DNA from 2 places in the Pseudogulbenkiania sp. FW507-F1 genome. Region 2 is predicted to be linked to the other one. Evidence: predicted binding sites of a transcription regulator. Region 2 holds the regulator's gene; the other holds the start of a gene.

Region 1 (15,483 bases), on a different contig from region 2:
GCAAACATCGAATCCTTTTCGTAGATGCGCCCGGCCTGCAGCTGCAGTCGCACGCGTTCCAGCTCGCGTTCGCTGACACCGTCGCGGGCGATATGGGCGATTTCCTGGCGCAGGGCCTGTTCCAGTTGCGCCAGGGTCTTGCCCTGGGCCGGCACCCCGCTGAGCGTGAACAGGGCCCCGCCGCGCCCGAGCATGTCGTAGTCGGCCGACACCTCGGTGGCGACGCGCTGCTCGCGCACCAGGCGGCGCGGCAGGCGCGACGCGGCCTGGCCGTCGAGAATCGCCGACAACATATATAAGGCGTACGGCCGCTGCGCATCGACCTTCTCCAGCCGCGGCACCTGCCACGCCAGCGTCAGGGAGGGCAGCGGCGACACCGCCTTGACGCTGACCCGGCGCCCGCCCTTCTGTTCCGGCTCGAGCTGCGGCCGGCGCTCGGGCAGCGCCACCGGCTTGAGCGGGCCGAACTGGCGGCGCGCCTCGGCGATCACCGCCTGCGGATCGACGTCGCCCACCACCACCAGCGTGGCGTTGTTCGGGCCGTACCAGTGGTGGTACCACTGGCGCAGGTCGTCCGGCTTCATGTGATCGAGGTCGTCCATCCAGCCGATCACCGGGTAGCGCACCGGGCTGGCGACGAAGGCGTTGGCGAACAGGGTTTCGGCCATGATGCCGGCCGGCTGGTCGTCGGTGCGCATGCGCCGCTCTTCCTTCACCACCTGCAATTCGCTGGTGAAATCGCTGTCCTTGAACGACAGGTTGTGCATGCGATCCGCCTCCAGCTTGAGCGCCAGCGGCAGCTTGTCGGCGGCCAGCTGCTGGAAGTAGACGGTGTAGTCGCGCGAGGTGAAGGCGTTGTCCTTCCCCCCGGCCTGGGCAATGAGGCGGCTGAATTCGCCGGCCGGCACCGTCGGCGTGCCTTTGAACATCATGTGTTCCAGCAGGTGCGACAGCCCGGTGCGACCGTTGACCTCGTCCACACTGCCGACGCGGTACCACAACTGCGATACCGCCACCGGCGCGCGCTCGTCGCGCTGCACCACGATTTTCATGCCGTTATCGAGCACGGCCTCGACGGGTTCGGCCGAAACCACGCCGCACACCCCGAGAAACACCACGCCCGCAACAGTCGAGAGGGTTCTAGAAATCACGGAATCTGCCCTATGCCTGATTTGAGGATACAATTTGGTCCATCCGATGCCATAAGTTGACTACAGCCCAGCATGTTTAGTTTCTTCAAGAAGAAGTCTGCGCCGCCAGCCACCCCGGCCAGCAGTGAAACACCCGCCACCAACACCACCGCCATCGCCGAGCCCCACATCGCCGATGCCCCCTCTACCCCCGAAACCGCCGTCATCGCGCCAGTCGTGGCCGAGGCCGTTCCGCCGAAAAAACCGAGCTGGACCGAGCGGCTCAAGGCCGGCCTGTCGAAAACCCGCGACAAGCTCGGCAAGTCGCTGGCCGGCCTGTTCGGCGGCGGCAAGATCGACGAGGACCTGTACGACGAACTAGAGACGGTGCTGTTGACCGCCGACATGGGCGTCGACGCCACCCTGCACCTGCTCAAGGACGTGCGCGAGCGCGTCTCGCTCCGGGGCCTGAAGGATGCCGCCGAACTGAAGGGGGCGCTGAAGGACTCGTTGAACGACTTGATCGGTCCGCTGGAGCAGCCGCTCGACATCGCCGGTCGCAAACCCTATGTCATCATGATGGCGGGCGTCAACGGCGCTGGCAAGACCACCAGCATCGGCAAGTTGGCCAAGTACTTCCAGTCGCAGGGCAAGTCGGTGCTGCTGGCCGCCGGCGACACCTTCCGCGCCGCCGCGCGCGAGCAGCTGATCGCCTGGGGCGAGCGCAATAACGTCACCGTGATCGCCCAGCAGAGCGGCGACTCGGCCGCGGTCTGTTTCGACGCCATCAAGGCGGCGCAGGCGCGCGGCATCGACATCGTGCTGGCCGACACCGCCGGGCGCCTGCCGACGCAGCTGCACCTGATGGAAGAGATCAAGAAGGTGAAGCGGGTGATCCAGAAGGCCCTGCCGGAAGCGCCACACGAGGTGATGCTGGTGCTGGACGCCAACATCGGCCAGAACGCCATCAACCAGGTGAAGGTGTTCGACGAGGCACTCGGCCTGACCGGGCTGATCCTGACCAAGCTCGACGGCACCGCCAAGGGCGGGGTGATCGCCGCCATCGCCAAGCAGAACCCGGTGCCACTGCGCTTCGTCGGCGTCGGCGAAAGCATCGACGACCTGCGTCCGTTCAATGCCAAGGACTACGTTGACGCACTGTTCGACTGAGAGCCGCTCCATCGGGCGGCTCCGGCCTGGCATCGTGAGTGCCGGCGGACCGCGTGCGCCTCTTCCGATGCGCGCGGCGAGGCGGAATCCTGACGTATCCCGTGGCCATTCCGCTTCCCGCGCACCGGCAACACTCACCCTGCCCTGGCTTGCTCGCCGGCTGGAATGGCTCTGTATCCAGCCTGGCTTTGGCCAATTAATCTATCCGCAAGGGGACTCTTTCGCATGATCCAGTTCGACCAGGTCACCAAGCGCTACCCCGGGGGTAACGAGGCCCTGAAGAATCTCTCGTTTGCCATCGACAGCGGCGAAATGGTGTTCCTGGCCGGCCACTCCGGTGCCGGCAAATCCACCCTGCTCAAGCTGATCTCCGGCATCGAACGCGCCACCAGCGGCGGCGTGCTGGTCAACGGCCAGAACCTCAGCAAGCTGCGTCCGAGCCAGCTGCCCTACGTGCGCCAGCACATCGGTCTGGTGTTCCAGGATCACAAGATCCTGTTCGACCGCCCGGTGTTCGACAACGTCATGCTGCCGCTCAACATCATCGGTTTCGACCGGCGCGATGCCGCCAAACGCGTGCGCGCCGCGCTCGACAAGGTCGGTCTGCTGGGTAAGGAGAAGTCGATGCCGATCCACCTCTCCGGTGGCGAACAGCAACGGCTGTGCATCGCCCGCGCCGTGGTGCATCGCCCGTCCATCCTGCTCGCCGACGAGCCTTCGGCCAACCTCGACCGCGCCTACGCGCTCGACATCATGGAATTGTTCAAGTCGTTCCACCAGGTCGGCGTCACCGTGGTGATCTCGGCCCACGACGAGACGCTGATGGAAGACTACGGACGCCGCATCATCCGCCTGAGAGAAGGACAGTTCGCCGCATGAAGCACTTTCTCTACCTGCACTTCTTGAGCGCCCGCCAGGCGCTGGTCAAAATCCTGCGCCAGCCGTTCGGCAGCCTGCTCAGCCTGCTGATGCTGTCGGTGGCGCTGGCGCTGCCGCTGGCACTGTACCTCGGCATCGAGAGCACCCAGGCCTGGGTCGGCAAGCTCACCGCCACACCGCAGATTTCGCTGTTCATGGAACTGTCGGCCGAGGACGCCGACCTCGCCGCGGTGAAAAGCTCGCTCGCCGGCAACCCCAAGGTGAAATCGGTCAGCTTCGTCAGCAAGGCCGAGGCGCTGGCCGGGCTGGAAAAGCGCAACGGCCTCGACGGCCTGGCGGCCGACCTGGACAGCAACCCGCTGCCGGACGCCTTCGTGGTTACCCCGGTGACGCTCGAGCCCGGCGAGCTGGAAATGCTGCAGAAGGAGCTGTCGGGCCTGCCGATGGTCGAGTCCGCCCAGTTCGACGCCAGCTGGGCCAAGCGCCTCTACGGCATGGTCGAACTAGTGCGCCACCTGACCTTGTTTCTCGGCGCCGCGCTCGGCCTCGCCCTGGTGCTGGTAACGCACAACACCATCCGCATGCAGATTCTGGCGCACCGCGACGAGATCGAGGTGTCGAAGCTGATCGGCGCCAGCGACAACTTCATCCGCCGCCCCTTCCTCTACCACGCCTTGTGGCAGGGCATCCTGGCCGGGCTGATCGCCTGGGGGCTGACCAGCTGGCTGGTGGCCACGGCCAACCCGGCGGTACGCGAATTCGCCCAGCTCTACAACGAACGGCTGGAACTGCGCACGCTGACACCGTTCGAACTGCTGGCCATGCTCGCCGCCACCGGCATACTGGCGATGCTCGGCGCACGGCTGGCGTCCAATCATCACCTGCGTCAGATCGAGCCGCACTAGGCGTCCATCGCCGCGAAAGAAGCCGGCTATCGGGTCGATTGAAAAATACATCGCCACTGGAACTTTTTGCTGCTGGCACTCGACCAATGCGAGTGCTAGCATTGCACTACCCATCAAGGAGGTAGTTAATCCATGACCGCAACGTTCGCCTTGCCCGTCCCCTCGTCCAGCGGCAGCCTGGAGCAGTACATCCAGATCGTGAACAGCGTGCCGCTGTTGAGTGCAGAAGAAGAGAACGAGCTGGCCAACCGCCTGCATGCCCAGAACGATCTGGAGGCGGCCAAAAAGCTGGTGCTGTCGCATCTGCGCGTGGTGGTATCGATTGCCCGCGGCTACGCCGGCTACGGCCTGCCGCAAGCCGACCTGATCCAGGAAGGCAATATCGGCCTGATGAAGGCGGTGAAACGCTTCGAGCCGAACCGCGGCGTACGCCTGTTCTCCTTCGCCGTACACTGGATCAAGGCCGAAATACACGAATTCATCCTGCGTAACTGGCGCCTGGTGCGTGTCGCCACCACCAAGCCGCAGCGCAAGCTGTTCTTCAACCTGCGCAGCATGAAGAAAAGCTTTGCCGCGCTGACCGACAGCGAAGCGCGCGTCATCGCCGACGACCTCGGCGTCAAGCCGGAAGAAGTGCGGGAGATGGAAACCCGCATGAGCGGCCAGGACGTGGCCCTGCTGGCCGACGACAACGACGACGAGGGCTTTGCCCCGATCGACTGGCTGGCCGACTCCGACCACGAGCCGACGCGCCAGCTGGAGAAGAAAGCCTTCGACCACCTGCAGACCGCCGGGTTGGAGCAGGCCCTCTCCTCGCTCGACGCCCGCAGCCGCCGCATCATCGAAGCGCGCTGGCTGGCCGACGACAGTGGCGCCACGCTGCACGAACTGGCCGCCGAGTTCGGCGTCTCGGCCGAGCGTATCCGCCAGATCGAGGCCAAGGCACTGACCAAGATGAAAGCCGCGCTGAGCGAGCGGGCCACCATCGAGGCCTGAAGCTCCTGATCATGGAACACGACAACGCCCCGCGATGCGGGGCGTTTTGCTTGTCACGGCGTAAATCGGGGTAGTAGCCCGTAGGATGGGGGAAGACGTTTGCGCCGTGCCCCATCAAACCATGAGATGCAGTGACGAGTTACGCGACGCTCCGCACTTCGTACCCAGCCCCCCCTGCGAAGCCGCCGCTTCAGCGGTATTGCGGGGGCAGCTTTTGCCGCGCCGCCTCGGTGACCCGCCTCAGCCCGGCCCAGGCGGGCTCACGCGGATCGAGTTCGCTCAGGAACGAGGGAGCGTAGGTGGGGAACGACGCCAGCGCTGAACCGAGCGTCACCTCGGCAGCGCCTTCGTCCCCCGCCAGCGCCTCCAGTTGGGCCTTCTTGAGCAACACGTCCGGATAGGGACGGAACGCCGCCAGCCGTGTCAGCCAGCGCCGCTTTTGCGGCAGCTGCTCGCGCGTCGGCTGCAGGTAATTGTCCAGCGTGTTGAGTGCGTGGAAGGCGAACAGCGGTTCGGTCTCGACGATCTCAGCCAACCGCGCCATGCGTGTTTCGTTGGCCTTGGCGTTGGCCTGCGGCGTATACAGCCCAAGCAGTTCGTCGTAGCGGGTCAGCCCCGTCAGCGACAACCAGCCCAATGCCGCCACCCCCAGCCACAGCGGCAACCTTGCCGGGCGCGGCAGGCGGGCACCCGGTCCCGGCGCCAGCGCCACGAAGATCACCAGCACGGCGAGGAAGTACAGGTACCACAACGGGTATTCCAGCAGGCTGTGGATCAGCGTCACCGTCATGCCGCCCAGCGGCAGAACGTGTTCCAGTTCGGCCCGCTCTCGGAAATACGGCCACACCGCCCAGACAAAGCCCCCCAACACCAGCAGCGTCACCAGCCCGCCCATCTCCGCCAACAGCTGCAGCACCAGGTTATGGGCATTGGTGAACAACCCGCTATTGAAGCCGGCCGCGGCAAACTGCGGCAGCGGCTGCAACCGCACGCTCTCGGCGGCGAACTGCGACCAGCCCACGCCCCACAGCGGATGCGAGCTGAACACCAGCCAGGCCTTGTGCATCTCGGCGAAGCGGCGTGAGCCCATGCTGTCGCCGTTGGCCGCCAGCCGCTCCAGCCCCGAGGCCCCGCCCACACTTTCATGACTCAGCAGCGACACCAGCTGGTTCACCCACGGCAGCAGGAACTGCGCCGCCAGGATCACTATGCAACTGATCCACAGCACGTTGCGCAGACGCCGCGAAGCCGTGTCGCCGATACGCCAGTGCCAGACCAGCGCCAACACCGACAGCGCCAGCAGGTAGAGCAGGATGGTGCGCGAGCCGGCCCAGGCCAGCAACAGCGCCAGCCATGCCACCAGCCCCCACAGCCAGCGTGCCGGCAATTTCCCGGCGGCGTGCAGATAACACCCCGCCAGCACGCCCCACATCAGGTAATGGGCGAACTGGTTGCGCTGGCCGATGTGGCCGAAGATGTTGCTGGTCGGATGGGCGTGGTCGTAGAACAGCAGCCCCCCTGTGGCTTCGGCCAGCCCGGTCAGTTGCGCCATGCCGATCAGCGACTGGAGCAGCGCCCCGGCCAGCAAGGCCCAGGCCAGCCAGACGGTCAGCTCACGTTGGCCGAAGTGCTCACGCAACGCCAGCACGACACAAGCCAGCAAGGCCATGCACGCCCAGGCCAGCGCCGTGGCCCAGTTCATGCCGGGGAACAGCACCGGCGCCAGCCACGGCTGCAACCCCCAGCACAGCGCCGCCAGCAAAGCCCACCAGGCCGCGCGCGGCACGCGACCGAACAAGGCAGGCTGCCCGGGCAGCAACAGCACCGCCGCCAGCACGGTCAGCCAGACCACGTTGATCTCCCCCCACCACTGCGGCAAGGGCACGTAGTGGAAGCGCGAGGCGAACGGCACGATGGCGATCAGGCAGACACTCAGCAGGGCGAGCCGGGGAAACAGTCGGGAAGAAAGCATGGGGGTCGGGTCAGTGAACACAAGCGCGCAGCATAGCGCAAAGCGGCGGGGAAGGAAAAAGCCGGGAAGGAAGCCCGGCTTTGGCGCAGTACTGAAGCAATTCAGAACAGTGGCTGGCGATACTCAGCTTTAGACACTGCGCTGGCAGCAGCGGCGGCACCGCCTTGACGGTAGGCGACCAATGCCCTGTCCACCATGTTCTTCAGGGGTACATATTCGGGTTCCGTTGAACTGGAAAGCATCAGATTCGCTTTTCCTGCCAGATCGGGAAAAGCCGCCAGAGCCATTGACATTGTTGCCTGTGCTTTGCCGGGTTGTTGGTCCAAAGCTTCGAGCATAGCCAGTTTAACTAGCACCTCAAAGTAGGGCCGGTAATGAGCCATTTCGCTGAACAGCATCAATTGAGTTGGCAACTGCTGCCGCGACGGGACTAGATAATTGCTTAGAACCAGATCGACATCAGTGGCCCAAAGCGGATTTTGCCGGTAGGGAATCAGCTGGCGCATACGGGCATTATCTTCGTCCTCCATACCTGAAGGTACTTGCCAGTACACCAATCGCCAGAACATCGGCACCCCTGTAACCCCATACACTATGGCACCCAAGCAAATGGAAAGCACAAGTACATTTCGGATCAAGGGGCGGATGGTAATTTGCAGAGTCCTTCCCGGGGCCAGACTTAAAACGATGGCAAAGCCAGTTAGAAAAGGCATATACCAAAGCGGGTATTCAAACAGGGAATGACCGAGAGTGATCATCACGATACCGCTCAGCAGCAAATTATCGGGAGTCGCCTCCTCCTTGTGCAGATAGGGACATAGACAGTACAGCAGAATAGCAGAGGCCCCCAGCAATCCGATCCAGCCAGTTTCCGCCATCAGTTGGAAAATCAAACTGTGGGAGTGCGTGAACAACGCACTTTCCACAACCTTGGGATAGCCACCATAAGCTTCGTACCACGTACTTTGCCAAGCATAGCTGCCAAACCCTGCGCCGAATAACGGATGAGCCTGTAGCACCTGCCAAGCCTTACTCCACTCAATACGGCGCCTAGCCCCAAAGCCAGCATCCAACAGACGGTCAGCCCCGCTAACAACTTGGATATCTGCACCCGATGAGCGAATAAGTCCTACTAATTCGTGATTAAACAACTGGGCCAGCATAATCAGCAGCGTGGCCGCGATCAACGTTAGGGCAAAGCGCTGAACGGTTTGATCCAGGCGGGCCCGGAGCCACCAAAGTCCAGCAAGCAAAACAAAACCACCAGCATAAGCCAGCACCAGGCGGGATCCAGACCATGCCATCAACAAGGAAAGGAAGGCCAATGCTGGTAGCCCAATTGTTCCATGCAGACGTTTGCACGCCACTAAGTAGCAACCAGCCAGCATCCCCCACCCCAGGAAATGCGCAAACAGATTACGCTGGGCGATATTGCCGAAAGGGACCATAGAGCCTGGCTGATTGGGATAATAGAACACATAACCTTGACCCAAACTGGCAACACCAAACATTTGAAGCAGGCCAAGCGTCGCTTGAGTCAATGCGGCCAGCAGCAAACCCCATGCAAGCAGCAGCAGAAATTGCTGCCTGCCGTGTCGCAGTGCTTCGCTATATGCCAAGCACCCTCCTGCAAAGGCCATGACCAGGAAGCCAGATGCCTTCATTGCCAGTAGAAGACCTCCCTGATGGCTACCCGCTGGCAACAATATCGCCACCACCAGCCAGCCCAAGGCCAATACAAGCGCCAATGGAAATCCTGCTGGCACAGCCTCTGCCTGTGGCAACAGAAAACGTACCAACCACGCTAGAGCAATCAATACCATGCAGGTGGTATCAGTCCACCAGTCAGGCAGGGGGCTATAGTGCAACCAGCTGAATAGTGGCAACACAATGGCCAGAACAAGCAGTAGCGTTGGCAGTCTTTGCACGGAGTTCCCCAAATAAAAAAAGAGGGTGCCTAGCACCCTCTTTTCAATAAAGACAGTCTTAGCTGCGGCAAGACGAAGGCATGTATTTGTTGTTGGCGCTGTCTGCCGGGGCACACAGCCAAGTCAGTTTTTCAGACGGCACCGTACCCGCGCTGATGGCAGCACCGCTGGCCTGCGGCGTCAGGCTGAACACGATGTTCTTGACCGCCGAAGTCATGGTAACGGTAATAACCCCGGTCGTGCTCGCTACAGCAATAGACTGAGTATTGGCGGTCGCGCCCCCGAAGGAATAGCCCTGCCCAAGGTCGGCAGATCCGTTTGCCGAGTTCTCAGCCACGGTAACTTTAGCCGACGAGGCCATTTCCAGACCTTCCGAAACCTTGGAACGAACAACGTAATCCTGATACGCCGGAATTGCCAAAGCGGCCAAAATACCGATGATCGCGACCACGATCATCAGTTCGATCAGGGTAAAGCCCTGCTGCATGGATTTGTTCATGGTTGAACCCCCAAGTTTGTTGAATATCAAGGCCGACATCGGCCAGACTGCGCTGAAGGAGCCTTCGGCCGATTTCTGGTCCGTGTCACTCCGTTTCGAGGGCCATTCTTGCAATCTGCATGCCAGTCTGGTCAAACCCTTGAATTTTGGCTAGTCCAACACCAGGCCTGCCGTCAAGAATGGACGGCACACGACAGAAAGTGCCGTTTTTCGTCACCTCGTCCCGCACTCTTCTGCCCCGAGGCTGTGCTAGCATCGCGTGCATCGAACATTGCACAGAGCTTCTCCCGATGAGCAACCAAGACTGGCTGGCGCGCAGCCGGCAGGCCGTGTGGCACCCCTGTACCCAGATGAAGCGCCACGAAGCGCTGCCGCTGGTGCCGATCGCCAGCGCCGAAGGGGTATGGCTGACCGATTTCGATGGCAATCGTTACCTGGATGCGGTCAGTTCCTGGTGGGTGAACCTGTTCGGCCATGGCCATCCGGCAATCAAGGCGGCGATCAAGGACCAGCTCGACGCCCTGGAGCACGTGATGCTGGCGGGCTTCACGCACCGCCCGGTGATCGAGCTGTCGGAGCGGCTGAGTCAGCTCACCGGCCTCGGCCACGCCTTCTACGGTTCGGACGGCGCCAGCGCCACGGAAATCGCGCTGAAAATGAGCTTCCACTACTGGCAGAACAGCGGCCGGCCGGACAAGACGCGCTTTCTCAGTCTGGAGAACAGCTATCACGGCGAGACCGTCGGCGCGCTGGCGGTGACCGACGTGCCGCTGTTCTCGTCGACCTACGCGCCGTTGCTGAAGGCCGGCATCCGCGTGCCGACACCGGACGCCCGGCAGGCACAGCCCGGCGAGACAGCGGAGGATGTGGCGCGCCGCGCCGCGCGGGCGCTGGAGAACGTGCTGGCCAAGCAGGCCGACAGCATCGCCGCGCTGATCGTCGAGCCGCTGGTGCAGGGTGCCGCCGGCATGGGGATGTACCACCCGGCTTATCTGGAGGAAGCGCGCCGTCTGTGCGACCGCTACCAGGTGCACCTGATCGCCGACGAGATCGCCGTGGGCTTCGGCCGCACCGGCACGCTGTTCGCGTGCGAGCAGGCCGGCATCCGGCCGGATTTCCTGTGCCTGTCCAAGGGCATCACTGGCGGCTTCCTGCCCTTGTCGTGCGTGCTGACCACCGATGGCGTCTATCAGGCCTTCTACCACGACGAGGTGGCTCGTGGCTTCCTGCACTCGCACAGCTACACCGGCAACGCGCTGGCCTGCCGCGCCGCGCTGGCGGTGCTCGACCTGTTCGAGCAGCAAGATGTGCTGGCGCGCAACCGGGAAAAGGCCGCGCGCTTCAACACCCTGCTAGCCCCCTTGCGCGCCCACCCACAGGTACGCCAGTTCCGCCAGCAAGGCATGATCTGGGCATTCGAGGTCGAGACGGCGCGCCGTGACTTTTCCGTGGCGTTCTTCTCCGCCATGCTGCAGCGCAGCTGCCTGGTGCGGCCGATCGGCAACACGGTGTACTTCATGCCACCCTACGTGATCGAGGCGGAGGAGATGGCGCTGCTGTGCCAGGCCACGCTCGACACGCTGGATGAGCTGCAGCAGTCCGGGCAAAGGCCGGAACGCGCCACGCCGCCGCTGCCATAACGATTGCCAAGGCCGACCGATACCAATAGCATTGTAGGATCACCCTACCATTGACATGGGGCTAGGGCCATGCAACTACGCCTACCGGATAATCTGATGGACCCCAAGCTGGTCGACCTGCAGCCGGACAGCGTGGCCGACTGGCTGGATCGCCTCCCCTACACTCGCCTCGACGAATGCGGGCACTTGCTGCTGGGCGCCCTGCAAAGCCTGAGCCGCACCCAGGTGGCGGTCGGCACCCGGCACAAGCTGCTGAAGCTTTACCTGGCGGCGCTCGATCGTTTCTTCCCGGCACTGGAAACCCAGATCGTCAGCGACGAGGTGGTCAGCTCGACCAAGGCACGCCAGGCGGCGCGCCTTGGCATGGCGCTGTTCGATGCGCTGTTCGCCGGCTTCAAGCGCACCCTGGTGGAACGACTGGAAAAGCGCTCGCTGCTGGAACGCGAGCAGCCCAAGGTGGAGCTGCTCTGCCTCGCCCTGCTGACCGCGCGCATGCAAGCCAAACTGGCCATGGAGTGCTATAGCGACCTGCCACTCCACTTCTGGCACGACTGCCACCAGCTCTACCAGCTCGCCGAGGAGTCGGGCTGGCAGGAGCGCCGCCATGCCCCAACGGAAAGCATCGCCGTGGTGTATCGGCAGATCCTGCTGATGGGACTGACCGACGGCAAGCATCTGGGCGACAACGAAATCGCGGCGGCCAAGGGGCTGATCTTCCGGCTGGCACCTCGCATCGAGCTGATCCCGCTGACCGGGCTCACCAAGACACAGGGCTTCGGCTACCAGGTCGACCCGGCGCGTGACGACCCGCCCCACTTCTTGCCGCTCAAACCCCAAGTGGCCGCGAGCGGCGAATTCTGGGTCTATCTGAACGACATCATCGACGCCCTGCAACAGCCGGATGGCTTGGCGCGCCAGTTGGCGAGCGAAGCGGCCATCCCCGCCGACCTCACCGTGGAGGTGGCGCGCAAGCTGGCCGAAGAGTGGACGCAGCCGAGGCGGCGACGCCAGCCGCGCCAGCCGGTCCAGCAATGGCTGAGCCTCACCGCCCAGTTGTTGCCGATCTGGCTGACGCTGCGACCGGCCCCGGTGGAGCCCGTGGAGGATAGCCCGATACCGGTGCTGGGCCGGCCGGCTCCACCGGCACTGTTCCAGGCCGTCAACCAGAGCCAGCTCGGTTTTCTGCTGCGCGGCAACCCGCAGGAGCAACCGCTGCGGACCGGCGAGCTGCTGCTGCTCGCGCCGCAGTTGCAGCCGGACAATCGCCTGTTGTGCGCGGTGCGCTGGGCGGCGGCGCCGCTCGGCGGCAACGACGTGGAATGCGGAGTGGAGTTGCTCGGGCCGGCGCCGGAAGCGGTCGAGGTGCTGCCCACCATCACCCACCAGGACGACGTGTTCCAGCCGGTGCTGCACCTGCCGGCACAACCGCGCCTCGGACGCCCGGCCTTGCTGGTGATGCCGGGCCGCCCGTTCTCGCGACTGCGCGAATTCGTGCTGCGCGACAACCACGGCGAAACCCGCATCCGCGTCACCCGCGTCGAACTGCAGACCCCGTTCTACCAGGCCATGGAGTACCGCCGCAGCGAGGATCTGTGAGCTGGCCCGGCGAGCGGCGCCCTTTCGGATAGCGCGCAAGTTGCGGCATACTGGCGGACCTGATTTCTTCGTGGCGAGTGGGGTTTCATGCAATCGGTCATTCATGCGGGCAGTCGCCTGGTGGTCAAGGTCGGGTCGAGCCTGGTCACCAACGACGGTAAAGGACTGGACCTGGCGGCGCTGGCGCGCTGGGCAGCCGAAATCGCCGACCTCAAGCGGCGCGGCAAGCAGGTGGTGCTGGTCTCCAGCGGCGCCATCGCCGAAGGCTGCCAGCGCCTGGGCTGGAGCAGCCGCCCCAAGGCCGTGCACGAGCTGCAGGCCGCCGCCGCGGTGGGCCAGATGGGCTTGTGCCAGGCCTACGAGAGCGCCTTCCGTGAATTCGGCCTGCAAACCGCCCAGGTGCTGTTGACCCACGAGGACCTCTCCGACCGCACCCGCTACCTCAACGCCCGCTCCACGCTGACCTCACTGCTCAATCTCAACGTCGTGCCGATCATCAACGAGAACGACACCGTAGTGACCGACGAGATCCGCTTCGGCGACAACGACACGCTGGGCGCGCTGGTCACCAACCTGATCGAGGCCGATGCGCTGGTGATCCTGACCGACCAACAGGGCCTCTACACCGCCGACCCGCGCAAGAATCCGGACGCCGAGCTCGTGCACGAGGCGGTGGCCGGCACGCCGGAGCTGGAGGCGATGGCCGGTGGCGCCGGCAGCAGCGTCGGCACCGGCGGCATGCTCACCAAGATTCTCGCCGCCAAGCGTGCGGCGCGCAGCGGCGCGGCCACGGTGATCGCCTGCGGCCGCGAGCTCAACGTGCTGTCGCGGCTGGCCGACGGCGAGGCCATCGGCACCCAATTGCTGGCGCCAACCAGCCGCATGACGGCGCGCAAACAGTGGCTGGCCGACCACCTGATCCTGACCGGGCGGCTGGTGCTCGACAGCGGTGCGGCGCTGGCGGTGCGGCAGAAGCGCAGCAGCCTGCTGCCGATCGGCGTGCTGAAGGTGGAGGGTGATTTCCTGCGCGGCGAGGCGGTCGCCTGCGTCGACGAGAGCGGCGTGGAAGTGGCGCGCGGCTTGGTGAACTACAGCTCGGACGAGGCGCGGCTGATCATGCAGAAACCGACGCGCGCCATCGAGGGCATCCTGGGTTACCTGGTGGAGCCGGAGCTGATCCACCGCGACAACATGGTGGCACTGTAACGATCCAGGAACCCGAGAAGGCATAAGGCCCCTGCTGCGCCTCGCGGACAGGGGCCTTGTCGTATTCACGACCGGCTAACTACTCCTGGGCGCCGTGCTTGAGCTCGATGGCGCGCACGATGACGTAGGCGATCATCGAACACAGGAAGAACAGCAGCATCATCCACGCCACCGACTGCAGCGTTTCGATCAGCGTGCGGTAGATTTCCAGCGTCCAACGCATGCCGTTGAGTTCCAGCGCCGCCGATTCGCGATTGGCGGTGACGTACTTTTCCAGCTCCCACAGCCGCACCCCGCCGGAGACCCCGACCACCACGATGGCAAACAGCAGGTACTTGCGCCAGGCGTCGGCCATTTCATCACCGACGATGCGGCTGAGAATGCGGTTGACCGCGCCATCGAAAAACTTGGCGGTGATCAGCGAGGTGGCCAGCGCCACCAGGAACGTTGTCGCCAGCAATACAAAGAACATGAAATTCCCCTTGTTGTCAGTCGTCATGACTGGCACGCATTGTACGTGCTCAGTACGGTGGATTCGATGTCACGGCGCAACGCCGTGACCAAGCGGTGGCGGGGTCCGTGCCCTCGCCACCCGGCGCCCTCTCAGGCCGCCGCCGCAACCAGACTGGCCGCGAAACGCGCCAGCAGACCGGCGGCCTCCGGCGTCGGCCGCACCTGCGCCAGCAGGGCCTGCGGATCGCGTCCGGCAGCGCATAGCCGGTCATGCAGCAGCTCGAGGTAGCGGCGCATTGCGCGCTGGTCGAACTCGGGGTGGAACTGCACCCCCCAGGCCGTGCCGAGGCGGAACGCCTGGTGCGGTTCGAAGGCGTTGCCGGCCAGCGCCACCGCGCCCGGCGGCAGGCGCAGCACGGTCTGCCAGTGGATCACGTTGGCCGAAAAGCGCGCCGGCAGCGCCCCCAGCAGCGGGTCATCGTCCGCCGTCGCCAGACGCTCCACCTCGACCGCGCCGGCTTCCGGTCCGTGCGGATGGTAGCCGACCTCGCCGCCCAGGGCGTCGGCCAGCAGCTGGTGGCCGTAGCAGATGCCCAACAGCGGCACGCGCACGGCATGCGCGGCGCGCAGCCAGGCGGCGGAGGCCTCGCTCCAGGCCGCGCGCTCGCTGACCATGGCCGGCGAGCCGGTGATCACCGCGCCGGCGCAGTGTTGCGGCGGCGGCAGCGCCTCGCCGGCGACCACGTTCACCACGCGCCAGTCGGCCGCGTCGGGCAGCTCGCGGCGGATCCAGTCTTCGAAATCGCCCTGCTCTTCGGCCAACGTGGGCAGGGTGCTGCCGGTCTTGATGATCAGTTTCTCGCTCATGTCGCTTGCTCTCGCCGGGGCTCAATCCTTCAACGGCAGGCCGAAGTGCTGGTAGGCCTGCGCCGTCGCCATGCGGCCGCGCGGGGTGCGCTGCAAATAGCCCTGCTGGATCAAATAGGGTTCGATCACGTCCTCGATGGTGTCGGAGCTCTCGCCGATCGCCGCCGCCACGTTGTCGAGTCCCACCGGGCCGCCGGCGAATTTCTCCAGGATGGCGGCAAGCAATTTGCGGTCCATCACGT
Region 2 (15,483 bases):
ACCAGCTGTTCTGCGCTCTCGGCAAACGGCGCGAGCCGCCGCTCCAGTTCCCGGCGCGAATATTCGCGCCGGGAGAGGAGGTCGACGGCCCGCGCTTTCAGGCTTTTCGTCATGCGCCGGATCAGAACATGCCGTCAGCCAGCTCTTCCTCTTCCGGCTGGCCTTCGGTGATGGCGACATTGATGCCGACCGCCTCGCGAATCTTGCCTTCGATCTCGCGCGCGATGGCCGGGTTGTCCTTCAGCCACAGACGGGTGTTGTCCTTGCCCTGGCCGATCTTCTGGCCGTTGTAGCTGTACCAGGCGCCGGATTTCTCGACGAAGCCATGCTCCACGCCCAGCTCGACGATTTCGCCCTCGCGCGAGATGCCTTCGCCGTACAGGATGTCGAAGCCGGCCTGACGGAACGGCGGCGATACCTTGTTCTTGACCACTTTGACGCGGGTCTCGTTACCGATGATTTCCTCGCCCTTCTTGATGCCGCCGATACGACGGATGTCGAGGCGCACCGAGGCGTAGAACTTCAGCGCGTTGCCGCCGGTGGTGGTTTCCGGGCTGCCGAACATCACGCCGATCTTCATGCGGATCTGGTTGATGAAGATCACCAGGGTGTTGGTGCGCTTGATATTGCCGGTCAGCTTGCGCAGCGCCTGGCTCATCAGGCGGGCGTGCAGGCCGACGTGGTTGTCGCCCATTTCGCCTTCGATTTCGGCCTTCGGCACCAGGGCCGCCACCGAGTCGACCACGATCACGTCGACGCCGCTGGAACGCACCAGCATGTCACAGATTTCCAGCGCCTGTTCGCCGGTGTCCGGCTGCGAGATCAGCAGGTCTTCGACGTTGACGCCGAGTTTCTGGGCGTAGGTCGGGTCGAGCGCGTTTTCCGCATCGATGTAGGCGCAGGTGCCGCCCAGTTTCTGCGCTTCGGCCACCACCTGCAGACACAGCGTGGTCTTGCCGGACGATTCCGGGCCGTAGATTTCCACCACGCGACCGCGCGGCAGGCCGCCCACGCCCAGCGCCAGATCGAGACCGAGCGAGCCGGTGCTGATCACCTGCAGATTTTCGGTGATCTGGTTGTCGCTCATGCGCATGATCGAACCCTTGCCGAACTGCTTCTCAATCTGGGCAAGGGCCGCGGCCAGGGCCTTGCTCTTGTCTTCGGAACGCTCCGCCATGCTGTCTCCAAAAATCGGGTTTGATAAACGTACCGCCGGATTATCGCACAAAGCCCATGGCGCTCAAACGCGGGCATGCGCGCGCCGGCCAAGCGCGATCTGCCGTGAGGCGCTTGAAATGCCGGGGAATGCAGCCACTTCTCACTCCACGGGGGACGTGTAAAATGATTGGCATGCTGAACGAACGCGCGCAACGCCTGCTGAAAGCTCTGGTCGAGCGCTACATCGCCGACGGGCAGCCGGTCGGTTCCCGCACGCTGGCCATGGTGGCGGGGCTGGACCTGTCCCCGGCCTCGATTCGTAACGTGCTGGCCGATCTCGAAGAGATGGGCCTGGTTGCCTCGCCGCACACCTCGGCCGGCCGTATACCGACCGCCAAGGGCTACCGCCTGTTCGTCGACCGGATGCTGACCATCCGGCCGCTGGAAGAGGGCACGCTGCACGAGCTGGAGCACAGCCTGCAGCCGGACAGCCCGCAGCGCATCGCCCAGTCGGCCTCGTCGCTGCTGTCGGATCTCACCCATTTCGCCGGCGTGGTGATCACCCCGCAGCGCCTCGACGTGGCCTTCCGCCAGGTCGAGTTCCTGCGCCTATCGGAGCGGCGCATCCTGCTGATCCTGGTGACCATGGACGGCGACGTGCAGAATCACCTGCTCAATCCGTTGCGCGACTACTCCCCGACCGAGCTGATCGAGGCCGCCAACTTCCTCAACCAGCACTACGCCGGCCAGGGCTTGACCAGCATCGCGCAGCGCATGGAGAGCGAGCTGCACCAGCTGAAGGGGGATATCACCGAGCTGATGGCGGCGGCGATCCGCTTCGGCCAGAGCGCGATGAGCGACGCGCCGGCCTCGGTGGTGATCGCCGGCGGTACCAACCTGCTGAACGTCAGCGATCTCTCCGACGACCTGACGCGGTTGCGCGAGTTGTTCGAGACCTTCGAGCGCAAGACCGAGCTGCTGGAGCTGCTCAACCAGAGCCGCAACGCGCAGGGGGTCAATATTTTCATCGGCGAGGAGTCGGGGGTGGTGACGCTGGGCGAGTGCTCGATCGTGACCGCGCCTTACTGCATCAATGGCCAGGTGGTGGGCACGCTCGGCGTGGTGGGCCCGACCCGCATGGCCTACGAGCGCGTCATTCCCATCGTGGACATTACCTCGCGCCTGGTATCGAGCGCGCTGTCCTATCAATAAACCCAGTCGGTCGGCGTGGTGCCGGCGGATGCCTTACCGGAACGCCCTGATGAAACTCCTTACCTGCCTGGCTGCCGCCACGCTCGCCCTGACCAGCTCGCTGGCGCTGGCCGACGCGGCGTTTCTCGCCCGGCCCGACGTGCAACGCTATATCGACGAGCAGGTGGCCAGCGGCCAGTTCGACCGCCCCGAGCTGGAGGCAGTGTTCGCCAACGTCGAAACCAAGCCCAACATCCTGCAGATACTCGACCGCCCGGCCACCTCGCGGCCGTGGTACCAGTTCCGTCCGGCCTTCTTCAACGATCGCCTGATCGACGGCGGCGTGTCGTTCTGGAAGGACAACGCGGCTACGCTGGAGCGGGCCGAGGCGACCTTCGGCGTGGCGCCGGAGGTGGTGGTGGCGATCATCGGCATCGAGACCGGCTACGGCCGCAGCACCGGCAGTTTCCGCGTGGTGGATGCCCTGTCGACCATCGGTTTCGATTACCCGCGCCGCGCCGAGTATTTCCGCGGCGAACTCACCGAGTTCCTGCGCCTGGCCAAGGAAGAAGGCAAGAATCCGCTGCTCTTGAAAGGCTCCTACGCCGGCGCCATGGGCTGGCCGCAGTTCATGCCGTCGAGCTACCGCAAGTGGGCGGTAGACTTCGACGGCGACGGCCATCGCGATATCTGGGGCAGCGTGCCGGACGTGATCGGCAGCGTGGCGCATTACTTCCAGCTGCACGGCTGGCGCCACGGCGACGACGTGATCCTGCCGGCCAGCGTGCAGCCGGGGGCGCAGGTCGATCAGCTGGTGGCCGACAAGTTCAACCTGCACTATACCGTGGGCGAGCTGAAGCAGATGGGGGTGCAGCCGGAGGCGCCGGTGGGCGACCAGGTGCCGGCGGTGCTGGTGCCGCTGGAAACCGCGCCCGGCGTGACCGAATACTGGCTCGGTCTGAACAACTTCTACGTCATCACCCGCTACAACAAGAGCACCCTGTACGCCAAAGCGGCGCAGGAGGTGGCAGCCGCCATCCGCGAGCGTTATCTGGCGCAGCAGTTCCTCGGCCAGCAGCCGGTTTCGACACCGGCGCCGTGACGTCGGGCGGCGACGAAAAGGGTCGCCTTGCCTGCCAATTGGAATTAGAATCCGCCACCATGACTTATCAAGTGCTTGCCCGCAAATGGCGCCCGAAACGCTTTGCCGACCTGGTCGGTCAGGAGCACGTGGTGCGCGCCCTGACCAACGCCCTGGCCGGTGAGCGGCTGCATCACGCCTACCTGCTGACCGGCACGCGCGGCGTGGGCAAGACCACCATCGCCCGGATTCTGGCCAAGAGCCTCAACTGCGAGGTCGGTGTCGGCGCCGAGCCGTGCGGCGAGTGTTCCGCCTGTCGCCAGATCGACGCCGGCCGCTTCGTCGACCTCTTGGAGATCGACGCCGCCTCCAATACCGGCATCGACAATATCCGCGAAGTGCTGGAAAACGCCCAGTACGCGCCTACCTCGGGGCGCTACAAGGTGTACATCATCGACGAGGTGCACATGCTCTCCAAGAGCGCCTTCAACGCCATGTTGAAGACGCTGGAAGAGCCGCCGGCCCACGTCAAGTTCATCCTTGCCACCACCGATCCGCAGAAGGTGCCGGTGACGGTGCTGAGCCGCTGTCTGCAGTTCTCGCTGCGCAACATGACGCCGCAGCAGGTGGCGGGCCACCTGGCACGCGTGCTCGACGTGGAGCAGGTGAGCTACGAGGCGCCGGCGCTGGCGCTGCTCGGCCGTGCCGCCGCCGGCTCGATGCGCGACGCGCTGTCGCTGCTCGACCAGGCCATCGCCTACGGCGTTGGCAAGGTCGAGGAGGGCGGGGTGCGCGCCATGCTGGGTGCGGTCGACCGTGCCTACCTCTATACCCTGTTGGAAGCCCTGGCCGAGGCCGACGGCCCGCGCCTGATCGCCGAGGCCAAGGCGTTGGCCGAGCGCGGCGTCGGCTTCGACAGCGCACTGGGCGAACTGGCCCTGCTGTTGCAGCAGATCGCGCTGGCGCAGACGGTACCGGCCGCCATCACCGGTGACGACCCCGACGCCGAGGCGGTGCTGGCTCTGGCGCAACTGATCGCGCCGGAAGACGTGCAGCTCTACTACCAGATCGCCATCCATGGCCGCAAGGACCTGGCCCTGGCGCCGGACGAGCACGCCGGTTTCACCATGACGCTGCTACGCATGCTGGCGTTTCATCCGCAGAATGCGCCGGGCGACAGCACGCCGGCACCGCGTCCGGCGGCGGCGAGCCGTCCCGAGCCGGCGAGCCGGCCGGCCGTGCCGAGTGAGCCGTCGGTGGAGGGGGCTTCCGCTGCCAAGGCCTTGCTGGCGCGTTTGTCCGGCCGCAACGGAGCGGCGCGCAGTGCACCCGCCACGCCGGACGAGTCCGCACCGGCCGACCCCGAACCCGAGCCGGCGCGCGTCGAACCCGCGCCGGCGCGCGTCGAACCCGCGCCGCAGCCGGTGCCGGCGGCCCCGGCCGTCGCCACTCAGGCCGCGCCGGCCACGCCGCCGTCGGTCGAACTGGCGCCGTGGGAGGATGCTCCCGACGACGCCGGCGATGTCGCCGCCGAAGCCTGGCAGGCGGGGGTGAGCGCCGACGACAGCACTGCCGAGGCGTGGCCGGAGCCGGTCGCACCGCCTGCCGCCGCCGAGCCCTACGTTTTCGACGGTGATTGGGCGGGGCTGGTGGCCGAGCTGGGCGCGCGCATGGGGGCCAGCCGCATGCTGGCGCACAACGCGGTGCTCAAATCCTGGGATGGGCGGCGCTTGCAGCTGGCGGTGCCGGAGAGCTTCCGTCACCTCGCCACGCGCGATTACCAGGAAAAACTCAAGGCCGCGTTGGCCGAACGCTTCGGCCAGGCGCCGGAGCTGTCGGTCAGCGTGGAGGAGCTGGGGATGGAAACCCCGGCGATGCGCGAGGCGCGTTTCCGCCAGGAACAGCTGGCGGCGGCGCGCGTCAATCTCGAAAACGATCCCGTGGTGCGGCAGCTGGTCGGCGAATTCAACGCCGTGCTGCTCACCGAGACGATTCAACCTGTGCAGGAGTTGTAGCCCATGTTCGGAAAAGGTGGTATCGCCGGCCTGATGAAGCAGGCCCAGCAGATGCAGGAAAACATGAAGAAGGCCCAGGAAGAGCTGGGCAAGGTCGAAGTCGAAGGCCAATCCGGCGCCGGCCTGGTCAAGGTGGTGATGACCTGCCAGCACGACATCAAGCGCGTGTCGATCGACGACAGCCTGCTGGAAGACGCCAAGGACGACAAGGAAATGCTGGAAGACCTGATCGCCGCCGCCGTCAACGACGCGGTGCGCAAGGTGGAAAGCACCACCCAGGACAAGATGTCCGGTTTCACCGCCGGCCTCAACCTGCCGCCGGGCATGAAACTGCCGTTCTGATTCCCGATGTCTTCCTAAAGAACCGGCTCTCGATCTGTAGCGAGCGGCCCTCAGCGGGGTGAATGGCAGCGCAGAAACCGGAATGTACACACAGTACATGAGGATTTCTGATCGCTGAGCGAATCCCTGCGTGCCAATCTTTGATTGGCTCAGCGATAGATTCGCACGCCGTATACATGAGCCCCGATCAGGGCTGCGTAGCAAGATCGGGGGCTGGTTCTAAGGTTGGCCGAAGCATGGGCTTCGGCCAACCTTTTTCTCTTTCTCCGCCTGCCCGATGAAAAATCCCCCCTCGCTCGACCAGTTGATTTCCGCGCTCAAGGTGCTGCCCGGGGTCGGCCCCAAGTCGGCCCAGCGCATGGCGTTCCACCTGCTGCAGCGCGATCAGGCCGGGGCCGACCGGCTGGCGCGCGCGCTCGACCGGGCGCTGGCCAACCTGACCCACTGCGAGCGCTGCAACACCTTCAGCGAGACGCCGTTGTGCAATCTGTGCGCCGAGCCGGCGCGCAACCAGCACCAGCTGTGCATTGTGGAAATGCCGGCCGACCTCCTGATGCTGGAGCAGGCGCGCTGCTACGACGGGCTGTACTTCGTGCTGATGGGGCGGCTGTCGCCGATCGACGGCATCGGCCCCAAGGACGTCAACCTCGACAAGCTGATGGTGCGCGCGCTCGACGGCGTGGTGGAGGAGGTGATCATCGCCACCAACTTCACCGCCGAAGGCGAGGTGACGGCGCACATGATCGCCGAGTTGCTGAAGGACCGGGGCCTGGCGGTCAGCCGCATCGCGCGCGGCATGCCGGTGGGCGGCGAGTTGGAGTACGTCGACTCAGGCACGCTGGCGCAGGCGCTGTACGAGCGGCGCCAGCTGGGGTGATCCAGGGGCGGTAAGATTCGCGCAAGGGACAAAAGGTTGGCCGAAGGCGCTCTGCGCGTGCCTTCGGCCAACCTTTTTTGCCGTGGCGCTCGGCAGGCTAGTGGCTCAGCTGCGGAAACAGCCGGTACAGCCCGTCCACGATGATCTCCACCGACACCGCCGCCAGGATCATGCCCATCACCCGGTTGACGATGTTGATGCCGGTCTGGCCGAGCCAGCGGCTGATCGGCGTGGCCATCGCCATCGCGGCGTAGCAGGACAGCGCGATCAGCAGGCCGCTGACGATCAGGTAGCTGATCTGCACCCAGCTGTGGGCCGTGGTGCTGTAGATGATCACGGTGGAGATGGTGCCCGGCCCGGTCAGCAGCGGCATCGCCATCGGCACCACCGCGATGTTGGTGCGCAACTCGGCTTCCACGCGCTCCTCGTCGCTGGTCTTGGTGGGGTTGGGCTTGGCGTTCATCAGCGCCAGCGCGATCATCATCACCAGCAGGCCGCCGCCGACTTGGAACGAGCCGATGCTGATGCCGAGAAATTTCAGCAGGCTCTCGCCGATCAGCGCCGAGGTGATGATCACCACCGCCACCGAGGTGGACGAAATCTTGGCGATCTTGCGCCGCTCGATCTGGCTCGCGTTGGGCGTCAGGCTGATGAACAGCGGAATCGCGCCGAGCGGGTTGACCAGCACCAGCAGCGAAATGAATATCTTGGCGATTTCCAGTTCTTTCATGAGCCGGATGTCCTTGTTGTTGTCGAAGTCAGTCGGTAAGGGAAACGTTCCGCTACGTTTCTGAAGAGGTCCCGGCTCCGCCCGGGCAAGAAAAATCGGCAGACACCCGGTCTGCCGACGCGCGCTCAGGAGCCGGGGCAGGGGCTCACAGCAGCAGGTTCTTCAGCGCGGCCTCGTAGATGTCCGACAGCCGCTCGATGGCGTGCACTTCGACGCACTCGTTCAGCTTGTGGATCGAGGCATTGACCGGGCCGAACTCGGCCAGTTCGCGCGCGATGCGCTTGATGAAGCGCCCGTCCGAGGTGCCGCCGGTGGTGGACAGTTCGGCATCCACCCCCATCACCTGCTTGATGGAGCGTTCCAGCGCCCGCGTCAGCGTCCCTTCTTCGGTCAGGAACGGGTTGCCGGACAAGGTCCAGTGCAGCTCGTAGGCCAGGCCGTGGGCGTCCAGGATGTGGTGCACGCGGTCCTTCAGCGTCTCGGCGGTGTGCTCGGTGGAGAAGCGGAAGTTGAACTTGACCTCGCAGGAGCCGGGGATGATGTTGGTGGCGCCGGTGCCGGCATTAATATTCGACACCTGCCAGCTGGTCGGCGGGAAGTGGTGGTTGCCCTGGTCCCATTCCTCGGCGGCCAGTTCGGCCAGCGCCGGGGCGATCAGGTGCACCGGGTTCTTCGCCAGGTGCGGGTAGGCGATGTGGCCCTGGATGCCGTGCACGATCAGGTGACCCGACAGCGAGCCGCGCCGGCCGTTCTTGATGGTGTCGCCCAGCACGTGGTTGGAGGTCGGTTCGCCGACGATGCAGTAATCGATCAGCTCGCCACGCGCTTCCAGCGTATCCACCACGCGCACCGTGCCGTCGATGGCGCTGCCTTCCTCGTCCGAGGTGATCAACAGTGCGATCGAACCCGGGTGGTCCGGGTGCTGCGCCACGAAGCGCTCGATCGAGGTGATGAAAGCCGCCAGCGAGGCCTTCATGTCCGCCGCGCCGCGTCCGAACAGGTAGCCGTTGCGGATGGTGGGCTCGAACGGGTGGCTGTCCCATTTGTCCAGCGGGCCGGTCGGCACCACGTCGGTATGGCCGGCGAAGCACACCACCGGACCGCTCGTGCCACGGCGGGCCCAGAAGTTGTCGACGTCGCCGTGGCGCATGCGCTCCACGGTGAAACCGACCGCCTCCAGGCGGGCGATCATGCGCTCCTGGCAGCCGGCGTCGTTCGGGGTGACCGAATCCAGCCGGATCAGCTCTTCGGTCAGCATCAGGGTATTGGTCATCGGCCGAATGCCTTTCCGTAGAGGTCTTCCTTGAAGCCGAGTTCGACGGCCTCTCCGCGCTCCAGCACCGGGCGCTTGATCAGCGACGGGTTGGCCTGGATCAGCGCGATGGCCGAGCCGACGTCGTCGGCCCGCGCCTTGTCGGCGTCGGAGAGCTTGCGCCAGGTGGTGCCCTGGCGGTTGATCACCTTGTTAAGGCCGACGGCCTCGATCCAGTGCTGCAGGCGCGCCTCGGCGATGCCCTGTTTCTTGAAATCGTGGAACACGTAGTCGATCTGGTGCTCGGTCAGCCACTGGCGGGCTTTCTTGACCGTGTCGCAGTTGGGTATGCCGTAGAGGGTGGTGGTCATGTCGATGCGGGTTAAACGTCCAGGGTGAAGCCATCAAAGCTGGCGGAGGCATCCTTGCCGGCCGGTTTGGCCGCGGCCGGCTTGCCGGCGGGCTCTTCGCCAGGCTTGTCGTGACCGTGGTTGATCAGCCAGTACAGGTTGGTCGGCGAGTCGGCATTGCGCAGCGCCTCGTCGAGCGTAATCTTGCCATCGCGATACAGCCGGAACAAGGATTGCTCGAAGGTCTGGGCGCCTTCGCTCATGCTGTGCTCGATCGCCTCCTTGATGCTGGAGATCTCCCCGGTGCGGATCAGTTCGGCGATGTGCGAGGTGTTGAGCAGCAACTCCACAGCCGGCGTCAGCGTCTTGTCGACCGTCGGCACCAGGCGCTGGGACACCACCGCCTTGAGCGAGACCGACAGATCCATCAGCAGCGCGGTACGGTTGTCGGGCGGGAAGAAGCTGATCACCCGGTTCAGCATGTGGTAGCTGTTGTTGGCGTGCAGCGTGGTGATGCAGAGGTGGCCCGACTGGGCGTAGTTGATGGCGTACATCAAGGTCTCGGCATCGCGGATTTCGCCGATCATCAGCACCTCCGGCGCCTCGCGCATGGCGTTCTTCAGCGCTGTCTGGTAGCTCTTGGTGTCGATGCCGATTTCGCGCTGGTTGACGATCGACTTCCTGTGCTCGAACAGGAATTCGATCGGGTCCTCCACCGTCAGGATATGTCCGCTCTTGCTCTGGTTGCGGTGCTCCAGCAGCGCCGCCACGGTCGAGCTCTTGCCGCTGCCGGTGGCGCCCACCACGATGATCAGGCCGCGCTTTTCCATGATCAGCGGCTTGAGCATCGCCGGCAGGTTGAGTTTCTCCAGCGACGGGATGGTCGGGGCGATGCGGCGGATGACCATCGCCGGTTGCCCTTTCTGGCGGAAGATGTTGACGCGGAAATTGCCCAGATCGTCGACCTGGCGCGCGAAGTTCATCTCGAACTCGCGCTCGTACTCGGCGATCTCCTCCTCGTCCATCAGGCTGTAGACCAGTGTCTTCACTTGTTCAGGGGTCAGCGCCTTGTCGTTGACCGGCAGCGTCACCCCCTCGATCTTGATCTGGGCCGGGGCGTGGGCGGTGAAGAAGATATCGCTGGCACTCTTGTCGGCCATCAATTTGAAAAACGGCAACAACAACATGATTCGGCTCCTGCTGGGCATGGCTTTTGTGCAAGTGTAGCCGTAAATGGCATAAAGAAACCCGCCTGAAGCGGGTTTCTTTGCCGGGTGCCGCGAGCTTTTTCACGGGGACTTGGCCAGCTCCTGGTCCCGCAGCGCGCGGCGCAGGATCTTGCCGACATTGGTCTTGGGCAGCTCGCTGCGGAACTCGACGTGGCGCGGCACCTTGTAGCCGGTCAGATTCTTGCGGCAATGCTCGATGATGTCCTTCTCGGTGAGCGCGGGGTCCTTGCGTGTCACAAACACCTTGACCACCTCGCCCGACTTCTCGTCCGGCACGCCGATGCATGCCACCTCCAGCACGCCGGGGTGCATCGCCACCACGTCCTCGATCTCGTTGGGGTAGACGTTGAAGCCGGACACCAGGATCATGTCCTTCTTGCGGTCCACCAGCTTGACGAATCCGCCCGGTGTCACCATCGCCATGTCCCCGGTGGCGAGGAAACCATCTGCGCCGATCACCTTGGCGGTCTCGTCCGGGCGCTGCCAGTAGCCTTTCATCACCTGAGGCCCGCGGATGAACAGCTCGCCGGCTTCGCCAACCGGCAGCTCGCGTCCCTCGGCGTCACGAATCTGGATCTCGGTCGACGACACTGGCAGGCCGATGCTGCCGTTGTATTCCTTCAGATTGAGCGGGTTGATGCAGGCGGCAGGCGAGGTTTCGGTCAGCCCGTAGGCCTCCACCAGCGCCACCCCGGTGACTTCCTTCCATTTGTCCGCCACCGCCTTCTGCACCGCCATGCCGCCGCCCAGCGTCAGGCGCCAGGTCGAAAAATCGATGGTCTTGAAATCGGGGTGATGCAGCAGCGCGTTGAACAGGGTGTTGACCCCGGTGATGGCCGTCACCTTATAGTTCTTCATCTCCTTGATGAAGCCGGCGATGTCACGCGGATTGGTGATCAGCACGTTCAGCGCGCCCACCTCGGTGAACGTCATCAGGTTCGCGGTCAGCGAGAAGATGTGGTAGAGCGGCAGGGCGGTGACGATGACCTCCTGCCCCTCGTGGATGACCGGCTTGATCCAAGCTCCCGCCTGCAGCATGTTGGCGACGATGTTGCCGTGGCTCAGCATCGCCCCCTTGGCCACCCCGGTGGTGCCTCCGGTGTATTGCAGAAAGGCGATGTCGTCGTGGTTGAGGTCGACCGGCATCGGAGCCTGGCGGCGGCCTTCGGCCAGCGCCGCCGGGAAGCGGATGTGGCCGGGCAGGTTCCACGCCGGCACCATCTTCTTGATCCTGCGGATGACGAAGTTGACGATGGCAGACTTCGGAAAGTCCAGCATGTCGCCGATCGACGCCACGATCACGTGCTTGATCCGGGTGCGGGCGATGACCTCCTCGAGCACGCTGGCGAAGTTTTCCAGGATCACGATCGTCTCGGCGCCGGAGTCGTTCAGCTGGTGTTCCAGCTCGCGCGGCGTGTAGAGCGGGTTGACGTTGACCACGGTCAGGCCGGCACGCAGGGTACCGAACACGCCGATCGGGTATTGCAGCAGGTTGGGCATCATCAGGGCGACGCGGTCGCCTCTCTTGAGGCCAAGGCGATGCTGCAGGAACGAGGCGAACTCGGCGACGTGCTGGTTGAGGTCCCCGTAACTCAGCACCTTCCCCATATTGGCCATGGCGGGGCGGCTGCGAAACTTGGCGACAGAACGCTCGAACACCTCATCGATCGATCTGAAACTATCGATATCGATGTCGTGCTCGACGCCGGGCTGGTAATTCTTGAGCCAGAGTTTATCCATGCTGTGTTTCTCCATCGTGCTTGATTCGGGACGCCTCGCCTCAAGTCTTTTTGCCGAGCGTCTTTTGTTATTAGGTCAGCGGTCGCTGCTTGTCATAAACAAACGATCGTTTTATTTGCTCGCCAATGTACAGGAAGCACGATCATATCGTAAAGACGCCCGTGCACCGTTCGTGCCACCTGGCGCAGGCTTGTCGCCGGGATTTCCTTTCGGGGAGAAATGTATTACAATCCCGACGGTTAGGGATGGGCGTTTCGCCCATTTTTTATTTGTGGAAAAAGCAATGGATGTACGTTTGCTGCTGGAGAACACGCTGCCAGGTCTGGGTTACGAGCTGGTGGACTTCGAATTGACCCCTGGGGGCGGTTTCAGGGTGTTTCTCGACAAACCCGGTGGAATCACCGTGGAAGACTGCGTGCTGGTGAGCAACCACCTGACGCGCCTCTTCATGGTCGAAAACATAGATTACGAGCGGCTGGAAGTGTCGTCTCCGGGGCTGGACCGTCCGCTCAAGAAAGAGTCGGACTTCGTACGCTTCTCCGGGCAGCGGGCCAAGATCAAGACCCGCATGCCCATTGAACAGCAAAAGAAATTTTCCGGTCGTCTGGCTGGCGTCGTGGATGGCGCTGTACAGCTGGAGTTCGAGGGCCGGACCGTGGCCATTCCGCTCGCCGTTATCGACAAGGCCAGGCTTGATCCTGAGTTCTGATCTGGGCGGGGTCGACCCCACGGGAATGAAAAAAATTCGGAGGATTGCATGAGTCGCGAGATTTTGTTGCTGGTTGATGCCCTGGCGAGCGAGAAGAGCGTCAGCAAGGACGTGGTTTTTACGGCGCTGGAATTGGCGCTGGCGTCTGCTACTAAAAAGAAATTCAATCAGGATGACGTCGATATCCGTGTCGAGATCGATCGTCATACCGGGCAGTACCATACTTTCCGTCGCTGGACCGTGGTCGAAGACGACATGCTCGAATTCGACGACAAGGAAATCGAGCTGGCAGACGCTCGCGAACGTGATCCGTCCATCGAGGTCGGCGCCGTCATCGAGGAACCGATGGAGGCTGTCGAATTCGGCCGTATCGGTGCCCAGGCCGCCAAGCAGGTGATCTTGCAGAAGATTCGCGACGCCGAGCGCGAGCAACTCCTGAGTGAGTTCCTGCAGCGCCGCGAACATCTGGTCAGCGGTACTGTCAAGCGCATCGAGCGCGGCAATGCCATCATCGAGTGCGGCAAGCTGGAGGCCGTGCTGCCGCGCGAGCAGATGATTCCGAAGGAAAACCTGCGCGTGGGCGACCGCGTCAAGGCCTACCTGATGCGCATCGACCGCCTCGGTCGCGGCCCGCAGCTGGTGCTATCGCGTACTTCCCGCGAGTTCCTGATCAAGCTGTTCGAGCTGGAAGTGCCGGAAATCGAAGAGGGCCTCCTGGAGATCAAGGAAGCCGCCCGCGACCCGGGCCTGCGCGCCAAGATCGCTGTCAAGGCCAACGATCCGCGCATCGATCCGCAGGGTACCTGCATCGGCATGCGCGGTTCGCGTGTGCAGTCGGTGACCCAGGAGCTGGCCGGCGAGCGCGTCGACATCGTGCTGTGGGCACCGGAGCCGGCGCAGTTCGTGATCAACGCGCTGTCCCCGGCCGAAGTCAACCGCATCATGATCGATGAGGATAACCACGCCATGGACGTGGTGGTGGAAGAAGACCAGCTGGCTCTGGCGATCGGCCGCAGCGGCCAGAACGTCCGCCTGGCAGCAGAGCTGACCGGCTGGTACCTCAACATCATGACGGTGACCGAGGCCGAAGAAAAACATCAGGAAGAAGACGCCGCGTTGCGTGAAACCTTCATGAAGCACCTCGGTGTGGATGAAGCGACCGCCATGACGCTGGTGCAAGAGGGGTTCGCCACCCTCGAAGAAGTGGCGTATGTGCCAATCGCCGAAATGCTCGAGATCGAAGGCTTTGAAGAGGAGCAAGTCAACGAACTGCGCAGCCGCGCTCGTGACGCTCTCTTGACGCTGGCCATCGCCTCCGAGGAAAAGGTGGAAAGCGTATCTGACGATCTGAAGGGCATCGAAGGCCTGGAGGATGCCGACCTGGTGCGTAAGTTGGCTGAAAATGGCGTGACCACCCGCGACGAACTCGCCGACCTTGCCGTGGATGATCTCGTTGACATGACCGGTATGGAGGCTGAAGCCGCACGTGCAATCATCATGAAGGCGCGCGAACACTGGTTTGCCCAGTAAGGCTTCGGGAAGTTATTGACGGAATTTGGGAAGACGCATGGTATTGACGAATGTAAAACAGTTTGCCAGTGAGCTTGGCTTGACACCGGATCGCCTGCTGGAACAGCTGCGTGCCGCCGGTGTCGGCAAAGGCTCGCTGGATGACACCCTCTCAGAACGGGACAAATCCCAGCTCCTGGACTACCTGAAGCGTTCGCATGGTGCCCGTAACGAGACCCCGATCACGGTGACCCGCAAGCAGACCAGCGAGGTTCGTACGGCGGACGGTTCGACGGTAAGAGTGGAAACCCGCAAGAAGCGTGTGGTGCAGCGTCCGCTGGAGGCACCGGTTGCGGCTGTCGCCGCCGTTGCCAAGCCAGAGGCTGCTCCGGTCGCCGCCGCTCCGGTTGAGCCGGCTAAGGCCGAAGTCAAGGCCGAGCCCGTGGTGGCGAAGGTCGACCTCAAGGAAGAACAGAAGCCCGAAGCGCCGAAGCCGGCGGCGGTTGAGACCAAGGTAGAGCCGAAGGTCGAAGCCAAGCCGCAAGAGCCGGCTGCTCCGGAAGTCAAGGCAGCCCCGGTGCGCCCGGCTCCGCTGTCCATTCTGTCTCCGGAAGAAATCGCCGCACGCGAAGCGGAAGAAAAACGCCAGCTGGCGTTCCGCGCTCGTCAGGAAGCCCTGATGCGCGAAAAGATCGAGCGCGAAGAGCGCCGTCAGGCCGCCAAGCTGGCGGCGGAAAATCCGCCTCCGCCTCCGGCGCCGAAGCCGGTCGAGGCCAAACCGGCCGAAGCACGCCCGGCTGCCGGGCGCTCCGCTGATGGCCGTCCGCAGGATGCACGCGGTCCGCGCAGCGGACAGCCGGGTGCCGGTCAGCGTCCTGGCTCGGCCGGGGTGCGTCCGGCCGCGGGGGGGCAGCGTCCGGCTCCGGCCGGTGGCCGTCCTGCTCCGGCTGGGGCCGGCGCCGCAGCGCCTGCCGCGCCGGCACCGGGTTCTGCTGCACCGAAGAAGGGCAAGAAGGGCGGCTCCGAGCGCAGTTGGGACGACGGCAAGAAAGGCCGTGGCCTGCGCGTCAAGGGTGGCGATGCCGGCGGCGACTGGAAGAGCAAGCGCGGCGGCAAGTCGCGTGGCAACAGTCAGCACGCTTTCACCGCACCGACCGAGCCGATCGTGCACGAAGTGCTGGTGCCTGAAACCATTACCGTGGCCGACCTGGCGCACCGCATGGCGGTCAAGGCCGTCGAAGTCATCAAGACCCTGATGAAGATGGGCATGATGGTGACCATCAACCAGGTGCTGGATCAG

The links. The regulator HrcA, encoded in region 2, represses chaperone genes, less so after heat shock. The targets are predictions, from matches to a motif close to ATTAGCACTCGNNNNNNNCGAGTGCTAAT.
Region 1: a site for HrcA is predicted at 4,156-4,184, ahead of rpoH (RNA polymerase sigma factor RpoH). Genes of this name have one in related genera too.

The regions. Positions count from the first base shown of each region.
Region 1 is NZ_JBYSWM010000009.1:72,577-88,059, reverse strand. It holds gene AC3WG5_RS07960 (M16 family metallopeptidase) at 1-1,151, opposite strand, end outside; gene ftsY (signal recognition particle-docking protein FtsY) at 1,224-2,300, shown strand; gene ftsE (cell division ATP-binding protein FtsE) at 2,526-3,179, shown strand; gene ftsX (permease-like cell division protein FtsX) at 3,176-4,084, shown strand; gene rpoH (RNA polymerase sigma factor RpoH) at 4,217-5,080, shown strand; gene AC3WG5_RS07935 (PglL family O-oligosaccharyltransferase) at 5,271-7,052, opposite strand; gene AC3WG5_RS07930 (PglL family O-oligosaccharyltransferase) at 7,154-8,875, opposite strand; gene AC3WG5_RS07925 (pilin) at 9,039-9,479, opposite strand; gene AC3WG5_RS07920 (adenosylmethionine--8-amino-7-oxononanoate transaminase) at 9,770-11,119, shown strand; gene AC3WG5_RS07915 (cyclic-di-GMP receptor FimW-related protein) at 11,189-12,715, shown strand; gene proB (glutamate 5-kinase) at 12,803-13,921, shown strand; gene AC3WG5_RS07905 (hypothetical protein) at 14,001-14,393, opposite strand; gene AC3WG5_RS07900 (glutamine amidotransferase) at 14,525-15,241, opposite strand; gene ruvB (Holliday junction branch migration DNA helicase RuvB) at 15,263-15,483, opposite strand, start outside.
Region 2 is NZ_JBYSWM010000002.1:61,021-76,503, reverse strand. It holds gene recX (recombination regulator RecX) at 1-113, opposite strand, end outside; gene recA (recombinase RecA) at 122-1,177, opposite strand; gene hrcA (heat-inducible transcriptional repressor HrcA) at 1,351-2,370, shown strand; gene mltB (lytic murein transglycosylase B) at 2,420-3,451, shown strand; gene dnaX (DNA polymerase III subunit gamma/tau) at 3,511-5,445, shown strand; gene AC3WG5_RS01815 (YbaB/EbfC family nucleoid-associated protein) at 5,449-5,787, shown strand; gene recR (recombination mediator RecR) at 6,065-6,664, shown strand; gene AC3WG5_RS01805 (MarC family protein) at 6,762-7,394, opposite strand; gene dapE (succinyl-diaminopimelate desuccinylase) at 7,540-8,667, opposite strand; gene AC3WG5_RS01795 (ArsC family reductase) at 8,664-9,017, opposite strand; gene AC3WG5_RS01790 (PilT/PilU family type 4a pilus ATPase) at 9,029-10,183, opposite strand; gene AC3WG5_RS01785 (long-chain-fatty-acid--CoA ligase) at 10,286-11,965, opposite strand; gene rimP (ribosome maturation factor RimP) at 12,249-12,674, shown strand; gene nusA (transcription termination factor NusA) at 12,723-14,204, shown strand; gene infB (translation initiation factor IF-2) at 14,242-15,483, shown strand, end outside.